Regions from separate parts of the Solibacillus sp. FSL W8-0372 genome, predicted to be linked through region 2. Evidence: riboswitches for the same ligand, from Rfam matches in the RefSeq annotation. Region 2 holds a riboswitch; each other region holds the start of a gene.

Region 1 (7,557 bases), 860 kb from region 2:
TCTGATGAAGAGCTCCTGACAGAAACTTTAAAAATTGCGAAGAAAATTGCAAAGAAATCACCAATTGCGTTAAAGGCAGCTATTCAAATGCTTAATTATTCAAAACCATCGTCCTACTATGATGGTGTAAATGCAGAAGCGAACAGCTTTGGGGATGTATTTGTTTCAGAAGATGCAAAAGAAGGTATCCATGCATTTATTGAAAAACGTGAACCAGTATTTACAGGAAAGTAAACAAATGTATCCGCCCCGTTTTTACGGGATTAAATTAAAAGCTTTTAGGAGGTCTAGATTATGAATATTTTCGTATTAGTAAAACGTACTTTTGACACAGAAGAAAAAATCGTCGTATCAGGCGGTAAAATTCAAGAAGATGGTGCTGAGTTCATCATCAACCCATATGATGAGTATGCAATTGAAGAAGCAATTCAAAAGCGTGACGCATTAGGCGGTAAAGTAACAGTTGTGACAATCGGTGGCGAAGATGCAGAAAAGCAATTACGTACAGCTTTAGCAATGGGTGCTGACGAAGCGGTATTAATTAATACAGAAGATGATTTAGATGAGCTTGACCAGTATTCTTCAGCTTATATTCTATCGGAATATTTAAAAGATAAAGTAGCAGATTTAATTTTAGCTGGTAACGTTGCAATTGATGGTGGTTCAGGGCAAGTAGGTCCTCGTCTTGCAGATTTACTTGGAATTAATTACGTAACAACTGTTACAAACTTAGAAATTGATGGGACAAATGTTAAAATTGTACGAGATATTGAAGGTGACTCTGAAGTATTAGAAACATCTTTACCATTATTAGTAACAGCTCAACAAGGGTTAAATGAGCCACGTTACCCATCTTTACCAGGCATTATGAAAGCGAAGAAAAAGCCGCTTGAAGAGTTGGAGTTAGATGATTTAGATATCGATGAAGACGATGTTGAAGTAAAAGTAGAAACAGTTGAAATTTACTTGCCGCCACAAAAAGCAGCTGGTCGTGTATTAGAAGGGGATCTTTCAGCGCAGGTAAAAGAATTAGTAAACTTACTTCATAGTGAAGCAAAAGTAATCTAATAGAATATCAACTTGAGAAACGAAAATTTTTACGAAGATGGTAATGGAGGGATATTTTATGACAAAGAAAGTTTTAGTGTTAGGTGAGGTTCGAGATGGGAGCTTACGTAACGTTACATTTGAAGCAATCGCAGCAGGTTCACAAATCGCTGACGGTGGAGAAGTAGTAGGATTATTAGTAGGGGATTCAGTAACGGATTTAGCTCAAGAGTTAGTTGCCTATGGTGCAAGCCGCGTAATTACAGTTGAGCATCCACACTTGAAAAATTATACATCTGACGGTTACAGCCAAGCTATTTTAGCGGTTGTTGAACAAGAAAGCCCAGAAGCAATTGTCTTCGGTCATACATCTTTAGGTAAAGACTTATCACCAAAAATTGCCTCTCGCTTACAATCCGGTTTAATTTCGGATGTAACAGATATTGAAGGGTCTGGCGATGATACTGTATTCATCCGTCCGATTTATTCTGGTAAAGCATTTGAGAAAGTAAAAATTAAAGACGGCGTAATTTTTGCGACAATCCGTCCGAACAACATCGCGCCTTTAGAGAAAGATGGTTCTCGTTCTGGTGAAGTATCATCGGTATCAGTTGATATAACAAATTTACGTACAATCATTAAGGAAGTTGTCCGTAAATCAACAGAAGGTGTTGACCTTTCAGAAGCAAAAGTAGTAGTAGCTGGTGGCCGTGGGGTAAAATCCGAAGAAGGGTTCGAGCCATTAAAAGAGCTTGCTAATTTACTAGGCGGTGCAGTAGGTGCCTCTCGTGGTGCATGTGACGCTGAATATTGTGATTACTCATTACAAATCGGTCAAACAGGTAAAGTTGTAACACCGGACCTTTATATTGCAGCTGGTATTTCCGGTGCTATCCAACATATGGCTGGTATGTCGAATTCAAAAGTAATCGTTGCCATTAATAAAGATCCGGAAGCAAACATCTTCAAAGTAGCGGACTATGGTATTGTAGGCGATTTATTTGAAGTAGTACCAATGTTAATCGAAGAGTTTAAAGCACTTAAAGTAAACGCATAATGACTAGCTTCCCTCGTTTTGAGGGGAGCTTTTTATGTCAAAATAAGTGCAAACAATATGAAAAACTACTGTAAAATGTCATCTGTTTATATTCCCAAGCATTTTACTACTTTTTAAATGGCAAAACATGCTATACTACAACCAGATGTTATTTAAGGAGGCTATTTTATTATGGCAATTGTACACGGTACAGATCAAACTTTCCCACAGGAAATTTCAAACGGCACAGTTTTAGTAGACTTTTGGGCAGCATGGTGCGGACCATGTAAAATGATTGCTCCAGTTCTTGAAGAATTAGATGCAGAAATCGGTAACGAAGTAAAAATCGTAAAAGTTGACGTAGATAACAACCAAGGCACTGCTGCTGATTATCAAATCATGTCAATCCCATCATTATTATTATTTGTTGATGGTGAATTAAAAGCAAAAACTGCTGGCTTCATGCCAAAAGAAGCTTTAATCGACTTTATTAACGACAACAAATAATCAATTTGCAAAGCCGTATGCCTAATAAGGTGTACGGCTTTTTTCTTATGGGACTATCAGTTAAAATAAAGTGAATGACATATCCAATAGGTGAGAATATGAATGCAAATATTAAAGCAAAGCTAGAAATATTACCGAATGAATCCGGCTGCTATATTATGAAAGACCGTCAAGGGACGATTATATATGTCGGCAAGGCAAAAGTGTTAAAAAACCGAGTGCGTTCGTATTTTACGGGAAGTCATGATGGTAAAACAGCCAGATTAGTCAGTGAAATAGAGGACTTTGAATATATTGTAACTTCAAGTGATCTCGAAGCGCTTATACTTGAACTGAATTTGATCAAATTACATGATCCGAAATATAATGTAAAGCTAACAGATGATAAAACATACCCTTATATAAAAATAACGAATGAACGTTACCCTCGAATAATAACGACAAGGAAAGTAAAAAAGGATAAGGCAAAATATTTTGGGCCTTATCCAAACGCGTATGCGGCCAATGAAACGCGGAAATTGCTCGATCGTTTATATCCACTTCGTAAATGTACACATCTGCCAAATCAAGTATGCCTGTATTATCATTTAGGGCAATGCTTAGCACCTTGTGTAAAAGAAATTGAAAAACAAGTATATGATGAAATGATAGGTGAAATTTCAAAGTTTTTAAACGGTGGTGTCGAAGAAATACAGAAAGATCTTCAGCAAAAAATGCTCGATGCAGCCGAAAAGCTGGAATTTGAACGGGCGAAGGAATTCCGGGATTTAATTGCACATATCGAGCAGGTTATGCAAAAGCAAAAAATCGTATCGGATGATTTAAGCAATCGGGATGTATTTGGCTATGCAGTCGAAAAAGGGTGGATGTGTGTACAAGTATTTTTTGTACGGCAAGGAAAATTAATTGAACGTGATGTATCGATTTTCCCTATATATAACGAGGCAGAAGAAGAATTTTTAACATTTGTCGGACGATTTTACGAGCAGCCACATCATTTACTGCCGAAAGAGATTTTTGTACCAAAGACGATTGATGGTACGATTTTGCAAAAGCTTTTAAACGTAAAGGTGCAGACACCAAAGCGCGGTACAAAAAAAGAGCTGGTCGATTTAGCTATGAAAAATGCCAATATTGCAATACATGGAAAATTCCAGTTAATTGAGCGTCAGGAAGAACGTACAGTAGGAGCTTGTGAAGCACTTGCCGAAGCTATGCAAATTCCATTACCACTTCGTATCGAAGCATTTGATAATAGTCATATGCATGGTGCTGATCCTGTTTCTGCAATGGTTGTGTTTGTAGACGGGAAGCCTGCAAAAAAGGAATACCGGAAATATAAAACACGAGAAGCCGCAAAACATGATGACTATGGGGCGATGCAAGAAGTCATTCGGCGCCGTTATACGCGGGTATTACGAGAAAGCTTGCCATTACCGGACTTAATCCTAATCGATGGAGGAAAAGGACAAATGGAGGTTGCAAGAGAAGTAATAGAAGATGAGCTAGGATTAATGATTCCAATAGCAGGTCTTGCAAAAGACGATAAGCATAACACATCCCAACTGTTATTTGGCGCTCCACCAGAAGTTGTACCTTTAAAACGGACAAGTGATGGTTTTTACTTATTGCAACGTATACAAGATGAGGTACACCGATTTGCCATTACATTTTTGCGTCAGCAACATCAGACGAATGCAATTACATCCGTTCTTGATGGCATTCCGGGTATAGGACCGAAACGTAAACAGCAACTTATGAAGCATTTTGGATCGGTAAAAAAAATTAGGGAAGCAACAGAGTTACAATTGCAAGAAGCCGGTGTTCCTGCCAAATTGGCAGAAGTAATTTATCGTCACTTTCACGAAGCATCATTGAATAAAGAATAATGTTGTGTTACTATAAAAGACAATTCAATAGTTAATAAACGATAGAGGTGCAGTATTTAAGAGTAAATTGCTCGAGGAAGAACAATTCCAGCGACAGCAATTGAAAGGGAATTCTGCCGAAGTGAAATACGTATTGTTCACGTGTTTTGCTGGTTTTGCATTTAAGAAATGTAAGATTGTCAGAACTTTATGTTCTGGAGAGCTATCCTGAAAAACATATAAACTTTTATTTGTATTGACGGCGACTTTCCATGAACATATGGAAGGTCGCTTTTTTGATGGAAAAAAATAAGGGGTGGAAGACATTGCAGACAGTTGTAGTAAAGTTTGGTGGACCAATGTTGGCAACAACAGAAAAAATAGTACAGGTAGCAAAAAAGGTGATAAAAGAGCAAGGTCGTGGCATAAACTTAGTCGTTGTCGTTTCTTCGATGACGTCCATTCGTCAAAATTTACGGCAATTTGCCTCGGAAATTACTCATGAACCGTCGAAGCGTGAAATGGATGCATTAATCTCTACGGGAGCGCAGATAACAAGCGTCCTTCTTGCTTTAGCAATTCAGGAGCATGGGGGAAAAGCAGTGTCACTTGCCGGTTGGCAGGCAGGTATCCAAACAAATGAAAAATATGGAAATGCCCGAATTGATTCTATAGTTAATAAGCGTTTTGAAAAACATTTTGAACTAGGAGAGATCGTTGTTGTATCAGGATTCCAAGGAATAACATACACAGACAACATTTCGACTTTGGGGAAAGGCGGTTCTGAAACTTCCGCCGTTGCATTAGCCATCGCCTTAAATGCGGAACGTGTTGATATTTATTCAACGGTAGAAGGCATTTATACGGCAGATCCGCAGCTAGTGGAGGATGCTACGAAATTATCTGTAATTTCATATGATGAAATGTTGGAGTTTTCCAATTTAGGTACCAAAATTTTGCATCCTCGAGCAGTTGAGCTTGCAAAAAATTACAATATGCCAATCGTTGTACGCTCAGCTACCGAAGACGTAGAAGGTACATTAATAAAAGGGGATGTAGACATGGAAAAAAATTTACTTGTGCGCGGGGTGGCATATGAATCTGATATTATTCGTTTAACGATCGGATATGATTCATATGAAACAGCGTCATTAGCCGAAGTATTTAGTGTTTTAGCGGAAAATGATATTAATGTTGATATTATTGTGCAGGCAGTTATTGACGGGATTAAGCCTACAATTTCTTTTACAATTTCAAAAGAAGAATTTGCTGATGCTTTACGTGTATTAGAGTCGAGTAAATTGTCACTTGGATTTAGTTTTGCAGATTTTGAAATCGGATTGGCTAAAGTATCGATTATTGGATCAGCAATGGCTTCAAACCCTGGAGTCGCAGCACGTATGTTTGCGCGTCTGGGACGTGAGCATATTCCGGTTAAAATGGTTAGCACATCTGAAATAAAAGTGTCGGTCGTTGTGCCACAAGAAGAAATGGTGCGCGCTGCCAATGCTTTGCATGAGGAATTTAATATAGCAATGAAAGAAGTTCCCGCTTCTTAAAATAAAGATACGAGACAGAGTGGAGAGTCTTTACTAGTGGTAATCAAGAATGATATAACTATATTTCTATGTTAAAGAAACTAAAAAACTGCTAGCTTTTAAAAAGCAGCAGTTTTTATTTACGCTCAAATCTTCTCTTTTAAATCCCACTTTAAAATGAATTTGACGCAATTCTTCTTTTCGATTTTTTCTTCATAGCATTCCGTTAAATAGCCAAGTTGTTTTTGCTTTTGCTCAGCTAAAAAGCCTGCTTCTAAACGAAAACAGCGTTGCTCAATATTAATCGACATTTCCTCGGTCGTCATAAGTATGTAATGAAGTTCATCCTTTATTTCTTTCTCCAAAATTAACTGACCCCAGCCGGCCTCCCCGAAAAATGAAGGAAGCTCATCCATGGAAAATAGCGGAAATTTACGTGCTAGTTCTTTCCCTGCCCAATATAAAACATCTTCCTCATGCTTACCTAAAATCGATGGTAGAAGATGATCGCGAAGGATTTCATATCCAAAACTTGGAATCGTTTTCATTTTGTACCCCTCCATATTAAAAACCTCTTTCATAAATTTTCTTATAATTTTCATTCTTTCAGGAAGAAAATAGTTATAAGTAGAAAAAACTGGACTTAATATAGCAAAAATCCGTCTTTAAAATGATTATAAAATATCCCTCGTTACCTTGACGCTAGTATCTGTTGAGAGTACAATGGACATGTCATAATATTGTACCATGATGAAATGCGCAGTCAATAACACAACGTTTACAAATTTGAGGCGTTGCACTTGTGTATTTCAAGTACTAAGGGGGGTAACAGTTTTGTCGAAAGATCGTGAATTTTTATGGCGCCGCTTACACTCGTTATTAGGTGTAGTTCCTGTCGGGTTGTTCTTGGTGTTCCACTTGTCTTTGAACTTCACTGCAGTTGGTGGTGAAGAGGTTTACAATAACGCAACAGGTATGATGGAATTAGTTCCGCACTCGTTATTGTTAGCAATGGAATGGATTATTATTTATATTCCATTAATGTTCCACGGATTCTATGGTGTGTTTATTGCATTTACATCTACACACAATACGGGTCGTTTCAGCACGTTCCGTAACTGGATGTTTGCTTTACAACGTTTCACAGGAATCTTCCTTGTAATCTTCATTGCATGGCACATTTTCCAAACGCGTGTTCAAAAAGCATTTGGCGCTGAAGTTAACTTCGATATGATGGTAGAAATCGTAGATAACCCATTAATGTTGGCATTCTATATTGTCGGTATCGTATCAGCAGCATTCCACTTAGCGAACGGTCTATGGTCATTCTTAGTGAGCTGGGGTATTACACAGTCTAAAAAATCTCAACAGATTACAACTTATGTTACGTTATTATTCTTCGTAATTTTAGCAATCATAGGTGTTGCAGCTATCATTTCATTCGCTGTTTAGTTTAACTTGACCACTAATATACAGTTATTAAGACAGTTCAGATGAATTATGAGTAAAAGTAATTAGCAATTAATGAGGAGTGAGAAATAATCATGGCAAAGAGTAAAGT
Region 2 (7,557 bases):
CAGTAGCAGCTGTAGGTCGTTTTGTAGCGGCATACCGTGAAAAGTTTAAAAAAGATATCGTTATCGACTTGATTGGTTACCGTCGCTACGGTCATAATGAAACAGATGATCCGACAGTAACAAACCCTGAAACATATAAATTAGTAGCAAAACATGAGCCAATCCGAGCATTATATGGTGCACAATTAGCTGAAGCAGGTATTTTATCTGCAGATGAAGTTAAGGCATTGGATACAAGCATTTATGCAGAAATGCAAGCTGCTTACGACCATGTTAAGGCAATGGCAGAAAAAGACGAACATAAATCTACTGAGATGCCTGAAGAGTTAAAAATTGAATTCCCTGAAATTGACACGAAAGTTGATGCAGAGCGTTTAGCTAAAGTGAATGAAGATTTACTTGTATTTGGTGAAGGTTTTGAACCACAAAACAAATTAGGTAAAATTTTAGCAAAACGTCGTGATGCATTTACTGAAGGTAAAATCGACTGGGGTCATGCTGAGACATTAGCATATGCAACAATTACACAAGACGGCACACCGGTTCGTTTTACTGGTCAAGATGCACAGCGTGGTACTTTCTCTCAACGTCACTTAGTATTACATGACAAAAACAATGGTGCTGAATTTACACCATTACACCATGTTGAAGGTGCAAATGCTTCATTCACAGTTTACAACTCACCACTTACAGAAGCAGGTGTTGTAGGGTTTGAATATGGTTATAATTTAGAAAACGAAAACGTACTATCTGTATGGGAAGCACAATTCGGTGACTTTGCAAACATGGCACAAGTAATGTTTGATAACTTCATCTCAAGTGCTCGTTCTAAATGGGGTCAAAAATCTGGTTTCGTACTTTTATTACCACATGGTTATGAAGGTCAAGGTCCAGAGCACTCATCTAGCCGTATGGAACGTTTCCTACAATTATCAGCTGAAAATAACTGGTTCGTAGCAAACTGCTCTAACGCAGGCAACTACTACCACTTATTGCGTCGTCAAGCTGCATTATTAGGTACTGAAGGTGTACGTCCATTAGTAGTGGTTTCTCCAAAATCATTATTACGTCACCCATTAGCTGCAGCGACTGCTGAACAACTTGCAACTGGTCGTTTCCAGGAAGTAATTGAACAGCCAGGTTTAGGTAAAAATACTGAAGCTGTAGAAAAAGTAGTACTTGGAACAGGTAAAGTAATGATTGATTTAGCTGAACGTGTAAAAGATGGCGAAGGTTTTGACCATTTACACATCGTTCGTGTTGAACAAATTTACCCATTCCCAGCACAACAAGTGAAAGATATTATCGCTCGTTTCCCAAATGTGAAAGAAATTGTATGGGTACAGGAAGAGCCGAAAAACCAAGGCTCATGGACTTATGTTCTTGAAACATTATATGAAATTGCTGAAGGCAAAAAAGTTCGCTATGTAGGTCGTCCTGCAATGAGCTCAACTTCTGAAGGTGATGGCGATTCACATAAAGCAGCTCAAGCGAAATTAGTTAACGAAGCACTTGAAAAATAATATAATCGATTGATTGATACCGAGCTACTTCTATACAAGGTAGGGGTAGCTTGCTATACAATAACTGTATAGCGTAATAAAAGGAGGATATGAACGTGGCTGAAATTAAAGTCCCTGAATTAGCAGAATCAATTACTGAAGGCACAATTGCCCAGTGGGTTAAAAAAGTTGGAGATCGCGTAGAAAAAGGCGAATTCATCGTAGAATTAGAAACAGATAAAGTAAACGCTGAAATCATCTCTGAAGAAGCAGGCGTATTAACTCAAATTTTAGCTGAAGAAGGCGATACTGTTTTAGTAGGACAAGTAATCGCAGTAGTTGAAGCTGGCGAAGGCGCAGCACCTGCACCTGCAGCAAAAGAGGAAGCACCAGCTCCTGCTGCACCTGCAAAAGAAGAAGCTCCTAAAGCAGCAGCAGCTCCAGCTCCAGTAGCAGTTGAAGAAACTTCAGGTGAGCGAGTAATTGCTTCACCAGCAGCTCGTAAACTAGCTCGTGAAAAAGGCATTGACTTAGCAGCGATCTCTCCAGTAGATCCTCAAGGTCGTGTACGTGTTCAAGATGTAGCAGCTCATGGCACAGCGCCGGCAGCACCTGCACAAGCAACTGCAGCTCCAGCTGGAAATGGTCCAATGATCTTCACTCCAGCAGGTGACACTGATCGTGTAACTGTTGAAAAAATGAGCCGTCGTCGTCAAACAATTGCAAAACGTTTATTAGAAGTTAAACAATCAACTGCAATGTTAACTACGTTCAACGAAATCGACATGACTAACATCATGGCTTTACGTAAACGTAAACAAGAACAATTCGTGAAAGATAACGACATTAAATTAGGTTTCATGTCATTCTTCACAAAAGCAGTAGTTGCAGCACTTAAAAAATATCCATACGTTAACGCTCAAATTAACGGTGATGAAATTCACTTAAACAATTTCTTCGATATCGGTATCGCTGTATCAACTGAAGAAGGTTTAGTAGTACCAGTAGTTCGTGATGCTAACGCTAAGAACTTTGCTGAAATCGAGAAAAACATCGCTGAATTAGCTGGTAAAGCACGCGACAAAAAATTAGGCTTAAACGACATGGCTGGTGGATCATTCACTATCACTAACGGTGGTGTATTCGGTTCATTAATGTCTACACCAATCATGAATGGTACTCAAGCTGGTATTTTAGGTATGCACTCTATCGTTAACCGTCCAGTAGCTGTTAACGGTGAAGTTCAAATTCGCCCAATGATGTATGTAGCATTATCTTACGACCACCGTATTATTGATGGTAAAGATTCTGTTGGTTTCTTAAAAACAGTTAAAGAAATGATCGAAAACCCAGAAGATTTATTATTAAATTCATAATTAAAACTTTGAAAGCTAATTCGTAATGTATATTGCGAATTAGCTTTTTTCCTTTAAATTTCAGAAAAATGAGTGTTGACGGAAAAGTTGGAATAATGTTAAACTTAAACTATTAATTTAATAACAAAACCTCACAGCTTAGTGAGGTAGAGGTGCGGTATTTAATAGTTTTGTATGGAGTCATTGAGCTGACAGTGAAGTATAAAAGAAGGAAATATCGCCGAAGTGTTGTTATAGCTCGATTTAACAGCGCTGGGTCTGTAATAAATAATTGCAGGACTGTCTCAATCTTCTTCCCGGATGATTGAGGTGTGCTATCTCATATTGGGAACTGTAGAGGATTTGGGCTAATCGTGAATGTAAACGACCTAAGGATATCCTTTTTGGTCGTTTTTTTTCATTTTTAAAAGCCTGAAATACATTTATTAAGGGGAGAGTTAACTTGAAAAAGAAACTATTAATGGTCATTACCGCAATGATGACAATATTTGTACTTGCAGCATGCGGTTCAGATGACGAAACAACAACTGGATCAGACAAGAAAGTATTGAAGGTTGGTATGGAAGCCGGTTATGCACCTTTTAACTGGTCGCAAAAGGGCGATTCAAACGGTGGCGTACCGATTGATGGTTCGAAAGAATATGCAGCAGGCTATGATGTAGAAATCGCGAAAAAAATCGCTGAAGGCTTAGATATGGAATTGAAAGTCGTTAAAACGGACTGGGATGGTTTAATTCCTTCTCTACAATCTGGAGCAATTGATTTAGTAATTGCAGGTATGTCGCCAATGCCAGATCGTATGGAAGCGATTGATTTCACAGAAAACTATTATACAAGCGATTATGTAATTGTCGTAAAAGAAGATGGTCCATATGCAAATGCAACATCATTATCTGATTTTTCAGGTGCTAAAATTACTGGTCAGCAAGCGACAACTCACTATGACGTAATCGACCAAATCGAAGGTGTAAACAAGCAGGTTGCAGCAACTGACTTTGGTGCAATGCGCGTGCAATTACAATCAGGTGCAATCGATGGCTACGTTTCTGAGCGTCCTGAAGGGATCTCTGCTGAAATGGCATTAAACAACATTAAGTATATCGTTCCAGAGCCAAACTTCGAAGCAGATGAAGCTTCAACAGCTGTAGCAGTAGGGCTGAAAAAGGGATCTGATTTACGTGAACAAATTAACAAAGTATTAGCTGAAATTTCGGAAGAAGAGCGTCAGCAATTAATGGAAGACGCAATTGCAAATCAACCAGCAGCACAATAATCGTGTTGCAATTATTGTTTAATGAAGGTTGTCTTGCCGGCAAACGGGAGACAACCTTTTTCTATTATCATTGCTTAATACATATATTAATAAGAAAGAATTGGAGGACAAGGCTATGGCATTTTTAGAATCATCATGGAACTTGTTTACGAACAACTGGGATTTATTCGTACGTGGAGCTTGGACTGCACTTCTATTAGCGATTATCGGAACAATTTGTGGAACACTTATCGGATTCTTTATCGGAATAATGCATACAATTCCACAACGTAAAAGGAACGTAAAAACGATTATTTTGAAAGTATTTAACTTTATTTTAACTTCATATGTTGAGATTTTCAGAGGGACACCAATGATGGTACAGGCGATGGTTGTGTTTTATGGTCTCGTATATTTAGGGATTGACATTGACCGCTTTCTTGCAGCATCTGTCGTTATAAGTTTAAATACTGGGGCATATATGGCTGAGTATGTACGTGGGGGTATTGTATCAATTGACAAAGGTCAATTTGAGGCAGCTCAGGCAATTGGCATGAATCATCTTCAAACGATGTTACATATTGTCATTCCACAAGTAGCACGCAATATATTACCTGCAACAGGCAACCAGTTCGTTATGAATATAAAAGATTCTTCCGTATTAAGTGTTATTTCCGTTGTGGAACTATTTTTCACAGCGAACTCGATTGCCGGAAGCAACTATAAATATATCGAAGCATTCTTTATTGCAACGGTATTGTACTTCATTATGACATTTACCGTAACAAGGTTCTTATTACTGTTTGAGAAGAAGATGGATGGACCTGCTTCCTATAAAGTGGAGCTCATTACAGGCAATAAGCTAGAAAAGGATGGTAATTAAACTATGACAGTTGTAATTGATATTAACCATTTAAATAAAAAATTCGGTGACCATGAAGTATTAAAAGATGTTAACTTCCAGGTGAATAAAGGGGAAGTTGTGACATTAATCGGATCTTCTGGTTCTGGGAAATCAACATTGCTACGATGCATTAACTTGCTCGAAACGCCTACAGCCGGAGAAATCATATATAACGGAGAAAATATATTAAACGATGGCCATCATATTGAAAAGTACCGCACACATTTAGGAATGGTCTTTCAGCAGTTTAATTTATTCAATAACTTAGACGTGCTTCATAACTGCGTAGTCGGGCAAATAAAGGTGTTGAAGCGTTCAAAAGAAGAGGCACAGCAAAATGCGATGAAGTACTTGGAGCTTGTTGGTATGAGTGCCTATAAAAACGCAAAACCAAAGCATTTATCTGGTGGCCAAAAACAACGTGTTGCAATAGCCCGTGCTTTAGCGATGGATCCGGATGTAATGTTATTCGATGAACCGACATCTGCACTCGATCCGGAGATGGTAGGGGAAGTATTGAAAGTAATGCGTCACCTCGCTGATCAAGGAAATACAATGCTGATTGTGACACATGAAATGGAATTTGCCAAAGAAGTATCAGACCGCATCGTCTTTATGGATAAAGGGGTCATTGTAGAAGAAGGGGCACCGGAAGCAATACTTGTAAATCCAAGTCATGAACGGACGAAGGAGTTTTTAAAGCGTACGTTGCGTTAAAAATAGTGATTCATCTATAAAAATAGCTTATTACTAAAAAACAAGGGGTTTCCGGAAAATTTCATTCGGAACACACCCTTGTTTTTCTTTTGCCTAGCTTTACTTTCTCGAATTCCATTCACTAATAAGTATAAAGACAACGGCAAATGCAATTGCTATTGCAAAAAACCACATTGGAACACTACCAAATGCCATAAATTCCACCTCTGAATGTGAGTTTAACATGTACTACTGTTTCTATCAATTATTGGTGCTTACCGTTTTTTATACGATCGAGGCTTTCCTATAGCGGTAAAATCATATAAAATAGAAGAGTATAGATATTTGTTAAAAGTGAGGGAACAGCATGCTACATTTAAAATGGAAAGATGCACCTACGATTCGTACAGTAAAATGTGTACATACGGATGCGTCAAAGTATTTAGTATCAAATGTATTAACAGTAGGCAAAGAATATGAAGTGAAGAATGAGACGGAAGAATTCATCTTTGTTATTGATAACACAGGTGAAGTTGGCGGATTCTACAAAGAGTATTTTGCTTAAAAATAATGGGTACGTAAAAGGCTATTTTGTCTTTTACGTACCCATTTTTATTTTTGCTCTAAAATAATATGTTCGATCTCATGGCGCTTTTCATCTGTTTTCACATGCATACGTAGCGTGTCTTCGATATCATGCAATAGTTGAAGCTGAGTTTGTTTAAAGCGGTCAACATCGTTATGTGATAGTGCAGGACGTTTTGCTGCCTTACTGGAAGCCTCGAGCATCTTTCCGTTTTTCCGCATTAATTGCTCTGATGCATTCATAAGACGTTCCTGCGATTGCATAGCGCGACGCTGGTTGTTCATATTCAATAACATGGCTATTTGGGCCTGCCATAGAGGTATAGTCGTCATAATAGAGCTTTGAATCTTTTCGATTAACAGTTGATTTGTTTGTTGAATCATACGGATTTGGGGAGCATATTGGATGGAAACTTCCCGCGAAAGCTCTAAATCATACATACGGCGGTCAATCCATTCGATTTGCATTTCCAAATCTTTCAGTTCATGCTGTTTAAAAGGGTTTTGACCTTCTATTACCTCTTGTTGAAGGGCAGGCAACACAACATCCCTCATATGCTGTTTTTTTACTTCAAGCGTCGCAATATAAATATTAACTTCCTGAAAGTATTCCTCATTCATTGCATATAATTTATTTAGAAACTGGTAATCATTCAGTAGGGCACTTTGATTATATTCTAATTGAATACTTAATCGGTCTATTCTTTTACTTAATTTATTATAATGAGTCATGATTTCCTGAATAGACTGTTTGGAACGATTAAATAACTTTGCAAAAAATCCTTTTTCCTGCTCGATCAAAGCATCCGGATCTATCATTTCTAGATGCTGCATTAAATCAGATAATACTTCACCCACTTTTCGGACATCTTTTCGCTGGATGTATTGTAGCATTTGGGAAGTAAATTTCTTTAATGCTTCCTGAGCGGGCAAACCAAATGCAAGAACATCTTCATATTGTTTTGGTTCCAAATTTTGCGCTAGTTGTAATACCCTTTGCTTCATTTGATTTGATAATGATGCGAAAAGCGGTGAGGCTGCATTGTTCGCAACGTTCACCGCAAATTGTTCTTTACTTACTTGTAAGTCTGTATTCTCACTTGTTGTAAAGGCATCAAATGGATTATTCGTCATATTCATTTGTTACTCACCGCCGATTTTTAATCGATCTTTACGTTTTTCATTCGACATTTTAGCAAAGTCAAGTTCGATTTTTAAGTTTTCGATATCTGATGATAGAGC
Region 3 (7,557 bases), 1.6 Mb from region 2:
CGATTTAAGAAATGTGGAATTGATTTATCATTTATGAATAGCCCATCTGCAATAAAGACAACATCAAACTTTCCTTTTTCTGCAATTTGAGCTTGTTGAGTATAAAATTGTAGGTCAACACTTTGCTTTGGATTTACTTCAGGATGCCGCCAGCTTGAAATATGGCCTCCTACACCATGTATCATTGCACCGAAATGTACTTGTTTCTTCACCATGACGCCATCTCCTTTAATTCCTATTGAATTACTTGTATTTGATGAATGAATCGTAACATTATTCAGACAATTAATACAAGGGGGTACTGATAGAAAAATCCTATCAGTAAATAGGAACATACAGAGGGATGGAGGGATTTTGAGGCCAATAAAAAAACACCATTTAAGAAATGATGTTTAAAAGTTAAAGCTTCTGAATTTCAATTTGGCTTTTACGGTAAAGTGAAACAATTTCTCGGGCATAAGGTAAAAAGTGCTTTCCTTCTTTTGATAAGCTTAAACTACGTCCAGAACGAATAAACAATTTCACATTTAGACTTTCTTCAAGTGATTTGATACGTGCTGAAATAGTAGGTTGTGAAAGAAACAATACATTCGCAGCTTTATGGACACTTTTGTACTCCACTACGTATATAAAAGACTCAATATGATCAATATTCAAATTTACCCGCCCCTTTTTATAAAGTCTATAAGAATAGTGGGTTTATTGGCAAGGGTATAATTGAGTATTCCAAACTTTATGCTGGGATCAGCTATGCTTTCTAATATATGCTTCATAGTTGCTAAAAACCCTCTGGAACTTTCTAATATCAGTGCTAGAACTGCTAAAATGTGATCCGAACCTTCTAATATCGCTCAATTACTTCGAATAAAATAAACAGGTAAAATTTTCCTTGCCATTAAAGTTTAACGAAACTTATTCCTCTCTCAGCACGTAAATACTACCAATTGTTTCATAAAAAGGGGGTGAGGTCTTGAAACGTAAATTTATGTTCGCATCACTAGGTGCGCTTCTTCTATTTATTCTTTATACGCTAGCTCAACTGATTTTTGGTATCATTCAAACTTTTTTATATCGGCCTCAATTTGCGCCGGATGATTTCGTATTACAATCTGAAGTCGCATTCGGTTTCATTGTACAGAGGTCACCGCTCATGTTAATCGGAATTTATATGCTACTTACACTTATATTATTTGCTCTACTGATGTTAAAAAAGGAAAGGCGTGAACAGAATTGATCGAAGTGACCGGGAAATTTACGAACGCAAAAATATATACGAATACACCACAGGAAACAGCGATCCTACAAATTAATGAGCTTGTCAATCAATCGTTTATGGAAGGAACGAAAGTACGCATTATGCCTGATTATCATGCAGGTAAAGGTTGTGTGATCGGTACAACGATACAGCTGAAGGAACATGTTGTACCGAATTTGGTCGGGGTAGATGTTGGATGTGGTGTACTTGTTTCTGAAATTGGTTCAGGAGCAGTGGACTTTAACAAGCTCGATGCAACGATTAGACGTTTCGTTCCAAGTGGCAATGAAATTCATGATGATACGCCAGAAAGTCACGAGCTTTTTGCAAACGAAAATTTTACCGCACGCGGCTTACAAAATGACTATACGAACCGATCCCTTGGCACATTAGGCGGTGGCAATCACTTTATTGAGCTGGCAAAAGATGATGAAGGTATCTATTATTTACTAATTCACACAGGTTCTCGTTATGTCGGGGCGAAAGTAGCAAAATGGCATCAAAAGCGCGCATTTGAATCGTTACAGCGTGAAGATTTAACAGAAAAAATTAAAGCTTTAAAAGAAGTAGGACAGGAAAAAGAAATTCAAAAAATGATAGAGGCGTATAAGAAGGAAAACCCCTTTGTCCCAAAAGATTTAGCTTATTTGGTTGGGGATCAATTCGATGATTACATTGCCGACATGAAATTGGCACAGCGTTTTGCACACGAAAACCGTATTCAAATTGCAAAAACGATTGCTAATCATATGAAGTGGGAGTTTGCAGAGCAGTTTGATTCTGTACACAATTATATAGATACCGATGCAATGATTTTGCGTAAAGGGGCTGTGCGTGCTGCAAAGGATGAAAAGCTTGTCATCCCAATGAATATGCGAGATGGTTCGTTAATTTGTATCGGTAAAGGCAATGCTGATTGGAATGAATCCGCCCCACATGGAGCAGGTCGTATTTATTCAAGAACAGCGGCGATGAAAAATCTATCAATGGATAATTTCAAGGAAACGATGAAAGGTATTTGGACAACCTCTGTCAGTGAGGAAACATTGGATGAAGCACCAATGGCATACAAACCAATGCAGGAAATCGTGGAGCAAATCGGTGAAACCGTATCAATTCAAAAGCATGTGACCCCCGTTTATAATTTCAAGGCGAGCGACAAATGGAAGAAGTAAGAGACAAGGTATGCATAAAAATGTGCATATCTTTTTATTTCCTCTGTTTATGAACACTTTTAGTCATGTATGAAAAATACATGTTTTAATCAGCTGTTGTTTCGTTGAGTTTCCTGATTTTAAGCGCCAAAATGAAGGAATAGGGAGATGAAACGATGATAACGACAACGAAGGAATTACAAGAAAGAATTGAATTTCTCACTTTATATAAACAAGAAACGAAGCAATCGGATGACTGGCTGAAGTTACGTATAGAAGAAGCAAAGCATCCGGCGTTTGTTTTAACTACCGAGGAACTTACTTATGGTGCGCGAGTTGCATGGCGCAACAGCAATAAATGTATCGGTCGGCTATTTTGGAATAGCTTAACCGTTTTTGATCAGCGTCAATTGCTAAATGAGGATGAAATATACGAAGCACTTGTGAACCATATTGTATTTGCCACAAACAACGGCAAAATTCGGCCAGCCATTACTTTATTTGACCCGAACCGTGTACGGATTTGGAATCATCAGCTCATTCGCTATGCAGGGTATGAAACAGAGGAAGGGATTATTGGGGATTCCACGTCTGTAGAATTCACGAAAATCTGCGAAGGTCTTGGATGGCAAGGTACGCGGGCAAATTATGATGTATTGCCGCTTGTCCTTCAAGTAGATAACCGTGAGCCGATTTACTATGATTTGCCTAAAGAGATCGTGCTTGAAGTGCCCATTACGCATCCCGACTATGATTTTTCAAAATTAAACATGCAGTGGTATGCAGTCCCAATCATTTCAAGCATGCGTTTTAACATTGCAGGAGAAGACTACCAAGCTGCACCGTTCAATGGCTGGTATATGGGGACAGAAATCGGTGCTCGCAATTTGGCCGATAAGTACCGATATAATTTCCTGCCAAAAATTACTGAGGCAATGGGGTTGGATACATCACTAAATGCTACTCTTTGGAAAGACCGTGCACTCGTGGAATTAAATGTCGCGGTACTTCATTCTTATAAAAATGCCGGAGTGAGTATAGTTGATCACCATACAGCAGCACAGCAGTTTCAACTTTTCAGCCAGCAAGAAAAAACAAACGGCCGTGATGTAACAGGAAACTGGGTATGGCTTATCCCACCATTATCACCGGCAACAACGGACATTTATCACGAGCCGATTGCTAATACAATCAAAAAGCCAAATTACTTTTATCAATTGCAACCATATTAACGGGGAGGCACCACAAAAAAGGGTTATGTTCAAAATCAAATTAACTCTGAACAAAACCCTTTTATCTTTTATTTAAGATGATTTGAATTAATTCATCACGATCGATTAAATAAACATCATTAATATCTGCAAGTTTTTCGGCCTGCCGGGTAAAATGGCTGTTCGTTACAACCCATGCTTCTGTTGCCTCATACATTTTCACCGCACCGATAATCTCCTGGACAGCCTTTACACCGACCGTACTGGAATAGCGTTTTGCCTGCACAGCAATGATGTCTTTCCCATCCTTCAAAATGAGATCCGCCCCGTAATCACCACTCGTTGCGGTATAGCGCACTTTAAAGCCGCGGCGTTTAAATAGTTCACCTAAAAATTTTTCAAAATCTTCACCGCTCATTTGGTCGACTTCCCGAATACCGGACTTCCGTAACTTTCTTATTTTTCGTGTTTTCAGCCAAATTATAAAACCAATATAGAGTACAAAATAAGTGATAATTCCTATACCCATACCTTCTAAAGTTTTGGTTACATTAAAACCAACTGCAGCAGCTAATGCAATGAAAAATAACGGTATAATCGGCAGCCGTTTTTTATTTCGTTTTCGTTTTTTACGCAATAGTTCAGTACTCCTTTTATTTACTCACTTTTATTATAGCATAAAAGGGTACGTATGTTTGGTTAGACTGTTTGATTCTTTGCGCTTATAAATGAAGCAAAGAATAATAAAACTGAAATTAAAATAAATAACAGTAGCGGCATGAACCAACTATTCGTCAAATCATGTACATAACCGAATAGAACAGGTCCGACTGCTGCAACTAAATAGCCGATTGATTGCGCAAAGCCGGAGAGCTCCGCTGCATCGTATGCAGTTTCTGTACGCAGTGAAAACAGCATCAATACTAAACCGAATGAAGCACCGCCTGCAAAACCTAAAAAGATCATCCATAATATCGCGAGGCTTGTCCATTCCATCAAAACACCCGTAAAGCCAATTAAATAACAAATCGTAAAGAAAATGACGATCGGACGCTGTGAAATGAGCTTCCCTGCGATAATTGGAATAACAAACGTCATCGGAATTTGCGCAAATTGCATAACAGACACCATCCAACCAGCCGCGGTAGCATCCAAACCTTGGCTTATAAAAATTTCCGGCAACCATGCAGAGGAGCAGTAGAATAAGAATGACTGGAAGCCCATTGCGCCTGCAACAGCCCAGGCGAGCGGTGATTTCCACATTTGGGTTTTCATTGTCTGTGATGCGGACATATGCAAGTCCACTTTAGGCGTTCGCAAAATCGGTATCCATATAGCTAATGTCAGAACACCTAAAACAATCGAAAAGCCTAAAGCTATTTGCCAGCCTGCATTTGTGGCAATCGGAAAACTAAAGCCGGCAGCAAGTCCGGAAGAAATATTCATCGATACGGAATACACCCCAGTTAACAAGCCGATATGCAGCGGGAATTTCCATTTGAAGTAACTCGGAATAAGAACATTCCCAAAAGCGATGGCAATCCCTATAAGAATTGTTCCTCCAATTAGAAGTGCTGTTTCACCTACTGAACGTAGTAAGACTCCGGTACAAAGTAAAATAACTGAATAAAATAAAGTCCATTCCATTCCCCATTTACGTGCGATGCGCGGTGCAAATGGTGAAACAATAGCAAACGCGACTAATGGAATAGTTGTTAAAAATCCTGCCAACACGTTTGAAATGCCGAGGCCATCCCGGATAAAGGAAATAATAGGACCTACTACAGTAATCGGTGTACGTAAAGTAGTAGCGAATAGGAATACAGCTACCATAAAAAAGAGAAGTGGTTTATTCGATAGTATTTTTTTGCTATTTTGGTTTATTTTTTGTTCATTCATCAATAAGGCTCCTTTTCCTGCAACAACGCCAATTAAATAGTTAGAATAATCTTAAAAAACAGAAAAATAGTAACGCGTTGCTATCAAAAAAATATTATGTTAGACTAATAATCATTATTTCAATTAAAGTAATTACCTCATGTAAATGTATGGGGTAGAGGTCGCAATCATTAAAATTAGTATAGCGGAGATTGAGAAGAATCTGTGAAGCTTTATGAAAGGAATGATTGCCGAAGTGTTATTTTTCTTCTTAAATATAACGCTGGGGCTGTCTCCGATAAGGAACAGAACTGTCACATGTGTAAGCATGTGTTGAGCTATCTTTCAAGTTTGATGAGGTGTAATTATAACCATCACAAAAACTTGTGGTGGTTTTTCTTTTTACACTTCACCAAACAAAACAAAAAGGGAGTTTTATAATCGTGAGTGAAATTAAAATAGATCAGCTCGGTAATAAAAACGAGTTAAAAAGAGGATTAAAAAGCCGCCATGTTACAATGATTTCGTTAGGCGGAACGATTGGTACAGGGCTATTTTTAGCATCAGGTGGTGCCATTGCACAGGCAGGTCCTGGCGGGGCATTGCTCGCATATGCATTAATCGGGGTTATGGTGTATTTCCTAATGACGTCATTAGGTGAAATGGCAGCTTATATGCCGACATCCGGTTCGTTTAGTACGTATGCAACGAAATTTGTAGACCCAGCATTAGGATTTGCGCTTGGTTGGAACTATTGGTACAACTGGGCAATTACAATTGCAGCGGAAATTGCGGCTGTTTCATTAATTATGAAATACTGGTTTCCGGACAGCTCGTCACTTGTATGGACGCTTTTATTTATCGCGGTCGTATTAACATTTAACTTATTATCTGTAAAAGCGTTTGGTGAAGCAGAATATTGGTTTGCGATGATTAAAGTCGCAACAGTTATTGTATTTATCATTGTCAGCTTTTTAATGATTTTCGGCATTTTAGGCGGGAATGATCCGGTCGGCTTCACGAATTTCTTTGCAGGAGATGCTCCGTTTAATGGCGGTTTCCTTGCACTATTCGGTATTTTCCTGGCAGCTGGTTTCTCATTCCAAGGGACGGAAATGCTAGGGGTAACAGCTGGGGAAACAGATGATCCAGGCAAAAACATTCCAAAAGCTGTACGTTCAGTATTCTGGCGTATTTTGCTGTTTTACATTTTCGCGATCGGTGCAATCGGACTACTTATTCCGTATACAGATTCACGCCTTTTATCAGAAGATATTGCAACAAGCCCATTTACATTAGTATTTGAAAACTTAGGTGTCGCATTTGCAGCATCTGTTATGAATGCGATTATTTTAACAGCAATGCTTTCTGCAGGGAACTCAGGTCTTTATGCAGCAAGTCGTATGCTTTATCAATTAGCAGTAGACGGAAAAGCACCGAAACTGTTTATGAAAGTAACGACGCGCGGCATTCCAATGTATGCACTTCTTGCTACATTGGCAGTAGGATCGCTCGCATTTTTAGCTTCATTCTTTGGCGATGGTGTCGTATATATTTGGTTATTAAACGCTTCAGGGATGTCCGGCTTTATCGCTTGGCTCGGTATTGCAATCAGTCATTACCGCTTCCGTCGTGCATATGTCGCACAAGGGAAGTCATTGAGCGATTTACCGTATGTATCGAAATTCTTCCCATTCGGTCCGCTATTTGCGTTTGCCCTATGTATGATTGTCGTACTTGGTCAAAACTATATGGCCTTTATGGGCGGGACAATTGACTGGTACGGAGTAGTCGTTTCATATATCGGCTTACCGTTATTTGCTTCATTATGGATTTTCTATAAAGTAAAACATAAAACAAAAATTGTCCCTTTAATGGACTGTGACTTATCAAATAAATAGTAATTAAAACGTAATGTGAGCATCAGCTTTCATTGCGTTTTTTTTGTGGAGTGAAACTGAATTGGGACATTAAGTCTTGCAAAGTGGCTAATATCTAAAGGAGAGTGTCTATTAAGTAAAGCCAAGTGTCTAAAATAACCATGAAGGGGGCGAATATA

The links. Region 2 has a riboswitch for lysine ahead of MKY13_RS09035 (transporter substrate-binding domain-containing protein). Riboswitches for the same ligand answer to the same signal wherever they lie in the genome.
Region 1: another riboswitch for lysine. It lies ahead of MKY13_RS13810 (aspartate kinase); the one in region 2 lies ahead of MKY13_RS09035 (transporter substrate-binding domain-containing protein).
Region 3: another riboswitch for lysine. It lies ahead of MKY13_RS01250 (amino acid permease); the one in region 2 lies ahead of MKY13_RS09035 (transporter substrate-binding domain-containing protein).

What each region holds. Positions count from the first base shown of each region.
Region 1 covers NZ_CP150204.1:2,695,849-2,703,405, reverse strand. The annotation lists gene MKY13_RS13835 (enoyl-CoA hydratase) at 1-234, shown strand, start outside; gene MKY13_RS13830 (electron transfer flavoprotein subunit beta/FixA family protein) at 295-1,068, shown strand; gene MKY13_RS13825 (electron transfer flavoprotein subunit alpha/FixB family protein) at 1,127-2,104, shown strand; gene trxA (thioredoxin) at 2,276-2,590, shown strand; gene uvrC (excinuclease ABC subunit UvrC) at 2,689-4,479, shown strand; lysine riboswitch at 4,514-4,692, shown strand; gene MKY13_RS13810 (aspartate kinase) at 4,785-6,017, shown strand; gene MKY13_RS13805 (YslB family protein) at 6,143-6,559, opposite strand; gene MKY13_RS13800 (succinate dehydrogenase cytochrome b558 subunit) at 6,831-7,448, shown strand; gene sdhA (succinate dehydrogenase flavoprotein subunit) at 7,541-7,557, shown strand, end outside.
Region 2 covers NZ_CP150204.1:1,832,932-1,840,488, reverse strand. The annotation lists gene MKY13_RS09045 (2-oxoglutarate dehydrogenase E1 component) at 1-1,523, shown strand, start outside; gene odhB (2-oxoglutarate dehydrogenase complex dihydrolipoyllysine-residue succinyltransferase) at 1,619-2,878, shown strand; lysine riboswitch at 3,018-3,203, shown strand; gene MKY13_RS09035 (transporter substrate-binding domain-containing protein) at 3,321-4,151, shown strand; gene MKY13_RS09030 (amino acid ABC transporter permease) at 4,267-5,013, shown strand; gene MKY13_RS09025 (amino acid ABC transporter ATP-binding protein) at 5,017-5,751, shown strand; gene MKY13_RS09020 (DUF6501 family protein) at 6,098-6,295, shown strand; gene MKY13_RS09015 (toxic anion resistance protein) at 6,343-7,449, opposite strand; gene MKY13_RS09010 (5-bromo-4-chloroindolyl phosphate hydrolysis family protein) at 7,459-7,557, opposite strand, start outside.
Region 3 covers NZ_CP150204.1:240,634-248,190, forward strand. The annotation lists gene MKY13_RS01215 (LLM class flavin-dependent oxidoreductase) at 1-215, opposite strand, end outside; gene MKY13_RS01220 (LysR family transcriptional regulator) at 400-657, opposite strand; gene MKY13_RS01225 (hypothetical protein) at 971-1,234, shown strand; gene MKY13_RS01230 (RtcB family protein) at 1,231-2,430, shown strand; gene MKY13_RS01235 (nitric oxide synthase oxygenase) at 2,586-3,641, shown strand; gene MKY13_RS01240 (restriction endonuclease) at 3,703-4,257, opposite strand; gene MKY13_RS01245 (MFS transporter) at 4,320-5,519, opposite strand; lysine riboswitch at 5,667-5,847, shown strand; gene MKY13_RS01250 (amino acid permease) at 5,942-7,399, shown strand.